DNA from 3 places in the Lysinibacillus sp. BSL11 genome. Region 3 is predicted to be linked to each of the others. Evidence: riboswitches for the same ligand, from Rfam matches in the RefSeq annotation. Region 3 holds a riboswitch; each other region holds the start of a gene.
The links. Region 3 has a riboswitch for thiamine pyrophosphate ahead of RCJ95_RS09505 (ABC transporter substrate-binding protein). Riboswitches for the same ligand answer to the same signal wherever they lie in the genome.

Region 1 (4,654 bases), on a different contig from region 3:
CCAGCTGGTTATCGTAATATGCACGGATTTGGTTCTCATACGTATAGCTTTATCAATGCTAATAATGAACGTGTTTGGGTTAAATTCCACTTCCGTACAGAGCAAGGCATTAAGAACTTAACTGGTGCCGAGGCGAATGAGATTATTGGTCAAGACCGTGAATCTTCACAACGTGATTTATATGAAGCAATTGAAAAAGGCGATTTCCCTAAATGGAAAATGTACATTCAGGTAATGACAGAGGAACAAGCTCGTGAGCTACCATACAACCCATTTGATTTAACAAAGGTATGGTATAAAAAAGACTTCCCATTAATTCCTGTAGGTGAGTTCGAGTTAAACAAAAATCCAGACAACTACTTTGCAGAAGTTGAACAAGCTGCATTTGCACCTTCTAACATTGTTCCTGGTATCAGCTTCTCACCAGATAAAATGTTACAAGGTCGTATCTTTGCATATGCGGATGCACAACGCTATCGTCTTGGTGTAAATCACTATATGCTTCCTGTCAACGCACCAAAATGTCCATTCCGTACTTTCCACCGCGATGGAGCAATGCGCTTTGATGGCAATCTCGGTTCGACATTAAGCTATGAACCAAATAGCTATGGCGAGTGGGAGCATAATTTAGACCATAAAGAGCCTGAATTACGCATTGATGGTCATGCAGGTATTCATGACTTCCGTGAAGACGATAATAATTACTTTGAGCAACCAGGTAAGCTATTCCGTCTATTGACGGTGGAAGAGCAACAACGTCTATTTGAAAATACAGCGAATGATATGGCTTCTGTTAAAGAATTCATCAAACGCCGTCACATTCTTCACTGCTATCTAGCTGACCCAGCGTATGGTGAAGGTGTCGCAAAAGCGATGGGTCTTTCATTAGAAGGTATGGACCTTACAAATCCATATGTAAAACAACCAACAAACGTTTAATATTCCACTTTATTATTGATATCCAAATCCAACTTTTACTCCATGTGAATCCACTATTCACATGGAGTTTTTTGATTAAAAAAAGGCCTATGTCTATTTTTTGACATAAGCCTTTTCTTTCATTATTGGTAAATTCGACTGCCTGCTTTTTTAAACTCCTCTGCCTTTTCCTTCATACCTTGATGGATCGCTTCAGTCGTATTCAAATCCTTATCTTTCGCATAATTACGAATGTCCTGTGAAATTCTCATGCTACAGAATTTCGGCCCGCACATAGAACAAAAGTGTGCTGTTTTTGCTCCCTCTGCTGGCAGTGTCTCATCATGATATTCCACTGCACGCTCTGGATCTAGGGACAGATTAAATTGATCACGCCAACGGAACTCAAAGCGGGCTTTAGACAGTGCATCGTCTCGTTGTTGTGCACCTGGATGACCTTTTGCTAAATCAGCAGCATGTGCAGCAATTTTATAAGTGATAACGCCCACACGAACGTCCTCGCGATTTGGTAAACCAAGATGCTCTTTTGGTGTCACATAACAAAGCATCGCTGTACCAAACCAACCAATCATGGCTGCCCCAATGGCTGATGTAATGTGGTCATAACCTGGAGCAATATCTGTTGTGAGTGGTCCTAATGTATAGAAGGGCGCTTCCTTACAAACCTCTAATTGCTTGTCCATGTTTTCTTTAATCAGATGCATTGGTACATGACCTGGTCCTTCAACCATCACCTGAACATCATGCTGCCAAGCAATTTGTGTTAGCTCGCCTAGTGTTTCAAGCTCTGCAAATTGCGCCTCATCATTGGCATCTGCAATTGAGCCTGGGCGTAAACCATCACCTAAGGAAAAAGCCACATCATAAGCTTTCATAATTTCACAGATTTCCTCAAAGTGTGTATACAGGAAATTCTCTTGATGATGATATAAACACCACTGTGCCATGATAGAGCCCCCTCGAGATACAATACCTGTCACACGATTTGCTGTTAGTGGTACATAGCGTAAAAGGACACCTGCATGAATGGTGAAGTAATCCACACCCTGCTCAGCTTGTTCAATGAGAGTATCACGATAAACCTCCCACGTTAAATCCTCTGCTACACCATTTACCTTTTCTAAAGCCTGATAAATTGGCACTGTTCCCACTGGCACTGCAGCATTTCGAATAATCCATTCTCTAGTTGTATGAATATGTTTACCAGTCGATAGATCCATAATATTATCTGCGCCCCATCGAGTTGCCCAGGTCATTTTCTCAACTTCTTCCGCAATGGAAGAAGATACAGCAGAATTCCCGATATTCGCATTGATCTTTACATGAAAATTACGCCCAATAATCATTGGCTCTGCCTCAGGGTGATTAATATTAGAAGGCATTATAGCTCGTCCAGCTGCAATTTCTGAACGTACAAATTCAGGATTCATATTTTCACGAATCGCTACAAACTCCATTTCAGGCGTTATAATCCCCCTTCGTGCATAGTGAAGCTGTGTCACATTTTTACCTTTTTTAGCACGCAAAGGCTTTCTCGTCAACTCAGGGAAGACATTTTCTTGAATACGCGGGTCATCAACATGACGAAAGCCATTATCCTCCGGTTTGATGGAGCGTCCCTCATATGCTTCTACATCCCCTCGCTCTTGAATCCATGCATTTCGTAAGGCAGGTAAACCTTTCGTAATATCTACTTGGTAGGCTGGATCTGTATAGGGCCCACTCGTATCATATACTCGAATAGGAGCATTTTCTTCATTTCCAAAACTGCCTGTTGTCGGACTTAATGCAATTTCTCGCATAGGTACTAGAATATCTGGGCGTGATCCTTCCACATATACTTTTTTGCTTCCTTCAAAGCTAGACATAATGGTAATATTCTTTTCACTAATTGCTGACATGAGCTACTTCTCTCCCTTAAATTTATTTTGATATAAGGACCGATTCTAGCTCACCCCAACAATCCAAAAAATAAAGGCCGAATCCAAAATAATTATTTGGATCCGGCCACGAATGTAAAGGTCTATTGATTGCATACTCTGCAATAGCTTCTTAACTTTCCCACGCTGGTATGAGCCAGATCAGGTCCAAAGGGTCAAGAAACTTCGTAGCGTTTCCCTCTCAGCCTGACTCATCAGACTCCCCTAGTTAATACTATTTAGTTTGATGCTAGTGTAGCAGATAATACTAAGAGATGGAAGTTATTTTTTATCTTACTAGGTAAATAATACTTCCGCAAAATAGATCACAATGGTTACAGTTATACAGCTTACAATGGTTGAAAATAAAACAGCTTGCGCGGCTGTTGCTGATTCTACATCATATTCCAATGCTAGACTAGAACTATTACGGGATGTTGGAAAGGCACTAGCTATAAACAGTGATTGTGCGACGACTCCATCTAATCCCAATATATAAATAATGGCTAATGCAACAGATGGTCCAATAATTAATCGCGTAAAACAGCTGATAAAGACGGTTTTATTAAACATTGATTTCATCTCTAGTTGTGATAATTGCGCACCTAAAGTAATTAAGGCCACAGCAATAAATCCATCTGCCACATGTTCTACTGGTATTTTGATAAACTGTGGAATACCGATACCAAAATAGTTCATAGCGGCACCTATAATCAGCGCATGAATAATAGGCATTTTAAAGAAATCCTTGATGATTGTCATACCCGACTTTGTAGAAGAAATTAAATTGTATAATCCATATGTATACGTAGTCATATTTTGAAAGATTACGAGCATGACCTGAATGGCTACTCCAATAGGTTGCGTGGCAAATATCATTTGAGCAACTGGAATACCGTAATTGCCAGAGTTAATAAGCACCACACTATTTTTAAAGACAGCTGCCTCTGTTCTAGCTAAACCTAGCCCTTTTGCCATAAAATGACTGAGTAACATTTGACTACCGATAAAGAGTATAATAAATAATCCGACCTCTCCCAGTACCGATAACTCCACATGTGTTTCATATAAATTTACAAAAACAGCTGCCGGCATAAAGCAATATGTAATAAGCTGAGACAATGCTTTTAAATTAAAGCGAAATTTCTTTTGTAGGATAGCGCCTATTACAAGTAACACTAAAATAGGAACAACAATTTGAAAGAAAATCATTCCGAGATACATCATATCAATGTCCCCCTTCCAGTGTTAATAGTAGTGTTGAATTCCTTCTAGGTCAATTTCTCTGACTTTCACAATCAAAGAAGGCTGCCTCTATATTGAAGGCAGCCTTTGCTTTTAAACAAGCTTAAATCGATTTACAACTTCTTGTAGCTCGTTTGAAATATCGTTCATATTTTGAATAGACTCTGCTACTTTTTGTAATTCTGCTTGTTGATCCATTGCAGAAGCACTTACTTGTTCCGCAGAGGCTGCTGTTTGCTCTGAAATAGCCGAAATACTTTGGATAGCCATGATTGCCTGATTTTTATGCTCTAACATGCTAGATAGTTTATTCATTAATTCACTAATAGAATTGGCAATTGAACCTGACAAGTCACTGCTATCTTTAAACGCTAGTTGCGTGCTTTGTACTGACTCATTTTGAGATTGCATTAAATCTGCATTAGATGCAATAACAGCAACCGTTTGCTGAGAATTTTCAAGAATGCTTTCTACTGTACTCTTAATAATTTCTGTTTCATTTTTAGATTGTTCTGCTAGCTTTCTAACTTCCTCTGCAACTACAGCAAATC
Region 2 (4,654 bases), on a different contig from region 3:
AAAAAAGTTGTGCCACATGGTGGTTGTGCATCGCTTTTAGAGGATGTTGGAAAGATTGGACCGATACCAACATAATCAGCTTGATGGTTAATAGCTATTTGCAATTCTTCCTCGCAATGGACAGATACACCAAGAATCATTTTCCCAACTCTTTTACGTGCTACACTTACAGGTAAATCATCTTGTCCGATATGAACACCATCAGCGCCGAGTCGTATCGCTAGATCAACATCGTCATTAATGATGAAGGGCACATTATATTGATGACATAGTTTTTGACATTGGCGTGCAAATTGTTCATAGGCAAGTCCAGTTAACGCATGAGGACCTTTTTCGCGAAATTGAAACATTGTAATGCCTGCTTGCAAGGCTTTTTCTAGGATATAGAGTGGTTGTTCTTGAGGAGGAACATTGCTCGTACCCATAATAAAATAAAGCTGCAAATCCTCACGTTTCATGAATAATCACCTCACAGGCTTCCTTATGCTGTTGATAAGCAAAATGATTAGTGGGTCCATGACCATTTCCAATCGATAAATTATACATAATAGCTAATTGGATAAATTTTTTAGCTTCTATAATGGCATTTTCCAGAGTGAATCCTTGTCCAAGAAAAGCAGTAAGTGCTGCGGAAAATGTACATCCAGTACCATGCGTATTTTTTGTTTGGATTCGAGGAGACTGCATCGAAAAAGAACGTCCATTTTTAAAAAATACATAATCAATGGCATAAAGTGGATCTGCTAAATGACCACCTTTAATGATGACACATTGTACACCTAGCTGTAACAAGCTTTGAGCTACTTCTTTCATATCTTCAAAATGATGTATAGCTTTCCCAGTAAGTGTCTCTGCCTCAGGTATATTAGGCGTAACAACCGTAGCAAGTGGTAGTAAAGTTGAGCATAAGGCATCGATAGCTTCTTGCTGTAATAGGCTTTCCCCACCTTTTGCAATCATCACCGGATCAACAATCAGTGGAATGTTTAGCTCACTGATCGTGTGTGCAATTGCTTTGATAATATCTGAGGAATAAAGCATTCCTGTTTTAATCGCAGCGATTGGAAAATCTTCTACCAAGGCCTCGAATTGTTTTTTTATAAAGGAAACGTCAATTGGGCAAACACCTGTTACACCCAAAGTATTTTGAGCAGTTAAAGCAGTAATCACAGAAGTACCAAACACTTCTAATTCCTGAAATGTTTTTAAATCAGCCTGTATACCCGCGCCACCACCACTATCTGAGCCAGCGATTGTTGTTACAATATGCATGAAGCTACACCATCCTTTGATAAGCGATGTATAGCATTGAGTAAGGCTATTTGAAAATCACCAATGTCTGCAGTAAATGCTGATGCCAGTACACCTGCTTTTTTATAGTAAGTAAGTGTTTCTATTAATTGTTGGTAAGGGTTATGGCTTACACTATAGGCTGCGCCACAAATTGCACTAAGTAAACAACCTGTACCCGTTACTTCCGTCATTTGTGGATGACCACCAGCGATCCATTGACTATGCTTGCCATCAGTTATAAAATCGCGTTCTCCTGTGACAATAACAATGCATTGATAGCGTTGAGCCAATGATACGGCTTCTGCTTCCATAGCGATAGTGCCATGACCACTATCGACACCTTTTTGTTGCCAATTTACACCAGCTATTGCTGCTAGCTCGCCGAGATTACAGCGAATAACGGCAAATTGTATGTTTTCAAGTAAATATTTTACGGTTTCCTTACGGTAAGTTGTGGCTCCAACTCCGACAGGATCTAAAACAACAGGAATATCAAGTATATTGGCATTTTCACCTGCTAATAACATGGCACTTTTTGTGCGATTATTAAGTGTTCCAATATTAATTAATAATGCTTGAGCAATGGCTACCATCTCCTCTACCTCTTGGCAGTCATCGGCCATTACTGGTGAAGCACCTATCGCTAATAAACCATTTGCTTGAAAATTTGCCACTACATAATTGGTAATACAATGTATAAGTGGTTGTTGTTGACGAATTGTTTGAAAAATCATTGTAGTCCTCCTTTAGGGATGGACGTAAGCATGCAAAAAAGGCTCTTTTTGTGTAAAAATGCACGAAAAGAGCCTTTCATCTGAAAAAAGATGTTTATTGCTCCCTACGTCAGTATTAACTAACAGGTTCAAAGGGTCAGGTTTTACCTTCTCAACTCTTGCGAGTCCCCCTGCAATCTTGCTTTTAGTTGACCAAAATGTACCATACTTTTCATTTGTATTCAATAGCAAGTTTTCCTATAGATAAAATGTGACCGATGCCATATAGGAGAGTATGATAGTTGTCATGACTTTACCGAAATTAAACACAAACCATTGAAAATGCTGAAAAAAGAGTTTTATAATGTGTCATAACAAAAGGGGGCAATTGCCATGAAAAGACAAGATTTAGTTGCACCAGAATGGTATAACATAGTAGAGGAAATTGAAAAATATGCTCAGGATGCAACCAAAAATGCTTTAATCATTTATGAAGAAAACCAAGACATCCAATGTATTACATATGCACATTTATTGGAAAAAGCGAATCAAGCAGCACATGTATTCACCAAGCAAGGTTTAAAGAAAGGTGATGTCATTTTAGTGATGGTACCCCGTTCAGTGGAAGCATATATTGTGTATATTGCTGCATTAAAAGCAGGTTTAACTATTATTCCAAGTTCTGAAATGTTAAGAACAAAGGATATTGAGTATCGAATTCGTCATGCAAATGCTAAAGCGGTTATTGCATTTGAACCCTATATTGAACAGTTCGATAAAGTGGGGAATTTACAAGACATCCAACAATTTGTCATAGGGAATGCACATAAACCTTGGCAGAACATACTTGAAAAAATGTATAATCAATCTACAACCTACATAAATCCTATCCCAACAAAAAGCACAGACAATGCATTTTTAGCCTATACAAGTGGAACAACAGGAAATCCAAAAGCAGCAGTGCATACTCATAGTTGGGGCTATGCTCATTTACGAACAACAGCACCACATTGGTTGGGTGTACAAGAAAATGATATTGTTTGGGCGACTGCAGCACCAGGCTGGCAAAAATGGATATGGAGTCCGTTTCTGGCTACTTTAGGCAGTGGTGCTACTGCATTTGTCTACAAAGGTAAATTTGAAGCATCTTCTTATTTAGCATTGCTTCAGAGATTCAAAATCAATGTACTATGCTGTACACCAACTGAATATCGTTTTATGGCAGCGCTTGATAATTTACATGAGTATGATTTAAGTGCAATTCGCCAAGCTGTATCAGCTGGTGAGCCATTAAATAGTGAGGTCATTAGAGTATTCTTGGAAACATTTAAATTACAAGTGCGAGATGGCTATGGACAAACGGAAAATACATTATTAGTAGGCACAATGGTAGGGATGGAAGCAAGAGTTGGCTCTATGGGAAAACCTACTCCTGGCAACACTGTTGAAATTATTAATGATGTGGGCAAACCCGTTACAATCGGAGAAGTTGGTGATATTGCTGTTCATCGTGAAACACCAGCCCTCTTTAAAAAATATTTAAATGATCCTGAACGTACAAATTTACAATTTCGAGGGGATTGGTATATTACAGGAGATCGTGCCTATAAAGATGAAGATGGCTACTTTTGGTTTGATGGTAGAGGAGACGATGTTATTATATCCTCAGGCTATACAATTGGCCCTTTTGAAGTAGAGGATGCTTTAATGAAACATCCAACCGTAAAAGAGGCTGCTGTTATTGCGAGCCCTGATAAAGTAAGGGGAAATATTGTCAAGGCATTTATTGTTCTGCGCAATGGTGAAAAAGGTGATGAAGCGCTTATTCAAACACTCCAAAGTCATGTGAAATCATTAACCGCTCCTTATAAATATCCACGTGCTATTGAATTTGTAGAGGAGCTACCGAAAACATCTTCTGGGAAAATTAGACGTGTCGAATTACGACAACATGAAGTCAAACACCTCCAATTATAATCATTTCCTAGGAAATAATGTCGAAAATCAAAGTTCATCAAAGGTATGGACTTTGATTTTTTTATTTTTTTTAGGTAAGGTAATATGAGGAAATACATAGCTTAAAGCTTTTTGTGTTTAATTATTGCAAAAAAATGAAACAAATTGGCAAGTCATACGTATTACGTGTTGAGGAGGCGGAAAGACATGAATGTAAAAAGGTGGGTTGCTTTAGTAGTGGCAGGTGTTCTCTTATTATTTTCGTTGGGGATTAATACCATTTTTGCGCTATTTAAAGCAGATTTCCTAGGTAATTTTGATAGCTTAATGGCAGGTAATAGCTTAGATGTATATGAAAATGTCATTGAAGGGGAAAATTTTGATAAGCGAATTGCTTATTTAAAGGTAGATGGAACGATTCAAGATATCGGCTCAAGTACATTGTGGCAACCAGTTGCCTATGATCATCAATTTTTCTTAGAACAATTGGATAATATTTTATATGATGAGTCCATACAGGGTGTTGTTTTAAGCGTTAATTCACCAGGTGGTGGTGTAAAGGAATCTGCAGATATCTATAAAAAGCTACTAAAAATTAAAGAAGAACGACAAATTCCAATTTATGTATCGATGGATTCTATGGCAGCTTCAGGTGGTTATTATATTTCGGCACCAGCAGATAAAATATTTGC
Region 3 (4,654 bases):
GTAAGCCTGCAATTATACCGTTTAACGAATACGGATATTACAGAGCTTCGTCAGGAACAGGACGAGTTAGATAAGTTAATTGCGAAGCTAGAGGGGATTCTACAAAGTGAGGCTAAGCTTGTGCGTGTTATTAAACAAGAGCTGCTTGATATTAAGAAACGCTTTACAGAGCCTCGCCGCTCGAAGATTGAGCAAGAAATTGAAGAAATTAAAATTACATTGGATGTCCTTGTGCCAAGTGAGGAGGTTGTCGTAACAGTAACGAAGGATGGTTATATTAAACGCACATCCACACGTTCTCATGCCGCTTCAAATGGGCAAGATTTTGCCATGAAGGATTCAGATTATTTATTGTATGAAGCAAACTTAAATACACAGCACCATCTATTGCTGTTCACAAATCGAGGCAATTATATTTATCAGCCTGTTCATGAGCTGCCTGATATACGTTGGAAGGATCTCGGTCAGCATATTTCAAGTATTGTCCCAACAGGGGAAGATGAATCGATTATTGCGGTTTATGGCTTCGAAACATTTGAACAGCCAAATACGTATGTCTTCACAGCCACAAAAGATGGTCAAATTAAGCGCTCACCACTCGTAGACTATGCAGTGACACGTTATTCAAAGCCTATTAAAACGATGAACGTCAAGGCTGGTGATGCGATGATCTATGCATCGTTTGTAACAGATGACGTGGAGCTGATGCTCACAACGGATACAGCCTATGCAATTCGTTTCCCAATGGAGGAACTACCTGTGACAGGTGTGAAAACAGGCGGTGTGAAAGGGATCACACTAAAAGATGGAGAAGCCTTAGTTGGCGTCAATGTATTACAGCCTGATGTTACCCAATATGTAGTGATTGTGACACAGCGTGGGGCCGTGAAGAAAATGAATGTCGCTGAAGTTGAAGTAGCAGGTCGTGCAAAACGTGGACTAAAAGTATTAACAGAGTTAAAAGCAAACCCTCACCGAATTGTGGCAGTTGTTCAAGCAACAGACGGGGAGCAGGTTGTGATTGAAACTGAAAAAGGTGTTCAAGAGGTGATTGACGTGCAAGCATTGTCTCGTGCGGATCGCCATTCCAACGGTTCATTTAAAGTGGATATTGCAACAGATGGGGCAATCTCTCATGTTGTCACAGCCAAAAAAGAACAGAAACCAAGCTAAAAGAATGCCCAGTCTCTTAGGAGTGCTGGGCTTTAAGCTCATTTCAAAAATAGCACCTTGTCATTTAAGTGAAACTATGGGTATAATAATCATCGAAAAGTTCATAGCGAAAGAATGTAGGGGGGCTAGTAATTGCTAGCTGAGATTGTGTCCGATAGACGCTGACCCTTTGAACCTGATTTGGCTCGTACCAGCGTAGGGAACATCTATTCAAAAAAGCAAAGTTTTGAAGATTGATTGCAATACGTCTGGGAGGAATCCTAGGCGTTTTTTTATGTTTTCAAGCAACAGCTTGCCAACATTGTATACGCTTTCTTCTGGTGACAACATTCATTCATGAACACTTTCATATTACAAACTGGGAGGCTTTCACATGAAGAAATGGTTATTTATTCTAATGGTAGCACTATTAACATTAGCAGGCTGTAGTGACAAGGAGGATAAGCAGGCTGCTGACAAGCTGAAAAAGGTGTCTGTGGTACTGGATTGGACGCCGAATACAAATCATACAGGACTATATGTTGCAAAAAAACTCGGTTATTTTGAGGAACAGGGCTTAGATGTTGATATTATTATGCCTGGTGAGGCGGGTGCAGATCAGCTTGTTGCTTCTGGAAAGGCGGATTTTGGCGTGAGCTATCAGGAAGGCATAACACAGGCACGAGTACAGGATGTGCCGCTGGTCTCAATCGCAGCAATTATACAGCATAATACATCTGGCTTTGCTTCTATTGCTTCAAAGGGCATTACATCGCCAAAGGATTTTGAAGGTAAAACCTATGGTGGTTGGGGTGCGCCATTAGAGCAAGCCGTCTTACAATCACTAATGCAAAAAGAAAAGGCAGATATTAATAAGCTAGATATTGTCAATGCAGGGGATTTAGATTTCTTCACAATGATGGAAAAAGACATTGATTTTGCTTGGATTTATTATGCATGGACTGGTATTGAGGCTGAGCTGCGTGGGGAAAAGATTAATATGCTATATCTTACAGATTATAGTGATCAATTAGATTATTATACGCCCGTTTTAGCTACAAATGAAAAAATGATACAGGACAACCCCGATGTAGTCAAAGCCTTTGTGGCAGCGGCAGCGAAGGGCTATGAATACGCAATTGAAAACCCAAGTGAAGCGGCGGATATTTTAATCGAAGCGGCCCCTGATTTAGATAAAGCGTTAGTGCATAAAAGTCAGGAATGGCTGGCTGATAAATACCAGGATGATGCCAAGCAATGGGGAGAGCAAAAGCTTTCTGTGTGGGAAAATTATGCGAAATGGATGTCTAGCAATCAAGTACTAGAGGGCGAATTTGATGCGAAAAAAGCCTTTACTAATGAGTTCTTACCTAAAAAGGAGGCCAAATAAGATGGCAAATTCATTAATCAGTGTACAAATCATTCCGAAGACAGAGAAATATGAAGATGTGATACCGTATGTAGATGCAGCAATTGCGGTGATCGATGCTTCTGGGGTGAAATATGAGGTTCATCCATTGGAAACAACGATGGAGGGTGAGCTTTCAACATTGCTCCAAATCATTGAAAAAATGAATGAGAAGATGATCGAGCTTGGTGCCATCAATGTCATTACACAAGTGAAAATTTTATATCAGCCAACGGGTATTACGATGGATACATTAACGGAGAAATATCAGTAATGAAACGTGCATTACACAAGGGAAGGACGATAATTTTTATCGCCTTCCTCTTATTCATATGGGAACTAATCGTGCGGTTCGCTGAAGTTCCTCATTGGTTATTACCCGCACCCAGTAGTATTTTGTCGGAGTCCATCCGTTCGTATCAAACCTTTCTACCACATGCATTTGCTACGGTACAGCTAGCTCTACTAGGTTTGGCCATTGGCATCGCTTGTGGGCTAACGGTGGCAGTAGTGTTGCATCGATTTAATTTTATTCGAGAACTGTTTTATCCAATTCTTATTATGTCGCAGAATGTTCCTATTCTAGTCTTGGCACCGCTACTTATTATTTGGTTTGGCTTTGGCTTATTACCGAAGCTTATCATTATCTGTCTTGTGTGCTTTTTCCCGATTGTCATTGCAGCGATGGATGGATTTAGACAAACAGCTCTAGCATTAAAGCATTATTTTGCCATGGTTGGTGCTACAAAGGCACAAACCTTTTGGAAGCTGGAATGGCCTTATGCCTATCCTGCGATTTTTTCAGGCATTAAAATTGCGGCTACATATAGTGTGATGGGGGCTGTGATTGCGGAGTGGCTTGGTGCAAAAAAGGGTATTGGTGTTTACATGACCCTAGCCCAGTCCTCCTTCCGTACAGATCGCGTATTTGTGGCAATTTTTGCGATTGTTCTCTTGAGCTTACTATTGTTTAGCGGTATTCGTTTAATTGAAAAATTTATGGTGAAGGGAAGAGGCTATCATGCTCAGCATTCAAAACATCGCTAAATCCTTCGATGCACTAAAAGTACTTGATCAACTTTCTTTTGACGTAAAGGATGGCGAGTTTGTGGCCATTGTTGGTCCTTCAGGCAGTGGTAAGAGCACACTTTTTCAATTAATTGGTGGTGTTTCGCCAATTGATCAAGGAGCCATTTTACTAAATGGAGAGGATATCCAACGAAAAAAAGGAACGATTGGCTATATGCCACAGCAGCCATGTCTATTACCCTGGCGCACAATAGTAGAAAATGTCACGCTTGTAGAGGAATTACAGCATAAACCGAATGTTGAACGTGCCAAGGAATGGTTAGAAAAGGTTGGTCTTGCCTCCTTTATCCATGCCTACCCGAACGAACTGTCTGGAGGTATGCAGCAGCGTGTGTCCTTTATTCGAGCAATGGTCAGTGAAAAGCCGATTTTATGCTTAGACGAACCATTTTCTGCGTTGGATGAATTTACTCGACTGGAAATGCAAGCATGGCTTTTATCTATCTGGGAAGAGTATCGCAAATCCATTCTATTTGTTACACATAGTATTGAGGAAGCTCTCTTTTTAGCAGATCGCATACTTGTTTTAACCAAACGTCCAGCAACCGTTAAAAAGGAAATCATCGTGCCATTTGAGAGACCTCGGAAAGAGGAAATTCGACATTCTGCAGCATTCACAGCGTTAAAGCAACAATTATTTATGTATTTACAGGAGGAAAAGGGTGATATGTATGTTGATTGATGCGCATATTCATTTGGATCAGTACACCGATGAGGAAATTCCCTCCTTATTAGAAGAGGTGAAAGCTGTAATTGCGGTTAGTATGCAACTTTCCTCTTGTGAAAGAACGTTGCGTTTATCGAATAGCTATCAGCAAGTAAAGGCTGCTTTTGGCTTTCATCCTGAACAGCCTTTACTAAGTCCAAATGATGAGGCAGCATTATTCGATTGGATTCGTTCGCATCAGGATGACATGGTTGCTATTGGTGAGGTGGGTCTACCTTATTATTTAAGACAAGAGCAAGGGATTGATGAACGTCCCTATGTGGCGTTATTAGAGCGTT

Region 1: another riboswitch for thiamine pyrophosphate. It lies ahead of thiC (phosphomethylpyrimidine synthase ThiC); the one in region 3 lies ahead of RCJ95_RS09505 (ABC transporter substrate-binding protein).
Region 2: another riboswitch for thiamine pyrophosphate. It lies ahead of thiM (hydroxyethylthiazole kinase); the one in region 3 lies ahead of RCJ95_RS09505 (ABC transporter substrate-binding protein).

Annotation. Positions count from the first base shown of each region.
Region 1 is NZ_JAVGCX010000019.1:64,920-69,573, reverse strand. It holds gene RCJ95_RS20250 (catalase) at 1-939, shown strand, start outside; gene thiC (phosphomethylpyrimidine synthase ThiC) at 1,062-2,840, opposite strand; TPP riboswitch at 2,981-3,095, opposite strand; gene RCJ95_RS20240 (AEC family transporter) at 3,156-4,085, opposite strand; gene RCJ95_RS20235 (methyl-accepting chemotaxis protein) at 4,197-4,654, opposite strand, start outside.
Region 2 is NZ_JAVGCX010000010.1:71,805-76,458, reverse strand. It holds gene thiE (thiamine phosphate synthase) at 1-458, opposite strand, end outside; gene thiD (bifunctional hydroxymethylpyrimidine kinase/phosphomethylpyrimidine kinase) at 448-1,272, opposite strand; gene thiM (hydroxyethylthiazole kinase) at 1,260-2,027, opposite strand; TPP riboswitch at 2,112-2,209, opposite strand; gene mbcS (acyl-CoA synthetase MbcS) at 2,400-3,983, shown strand; gene sppA (signal peptide peptidase SppA) at 4,170-4,654, shown strand, end outside.
Region 3 is NZ_JAVGCX010000007.1:14,433-19,086, reverse strand. It holds gene parC (DNA topoisomerase IV subunit A) at 1-1,173, shown strand, start outside; TPP riboswitch at 1,282-1,392, shown strand; gene RCJ95_RS09505 (ABC transporter substrate-binding protein) at 1,547-2,542, shown strand; gene RCJ95_RS09500 (thiamine-binding protein) at 2,544-2,834, shown strand; gene RCJ95_RS09495 (ABC transporter permease) at 2,834-3,607, shown strand; gene RCJ95_RS09490 (ABC transporter ATP-binding protein) at 3,582-4,331, shown strand; gene RCJ95_RS09485 (TatD family hydrolase) at 4,321-4,654, shown strand, end outside.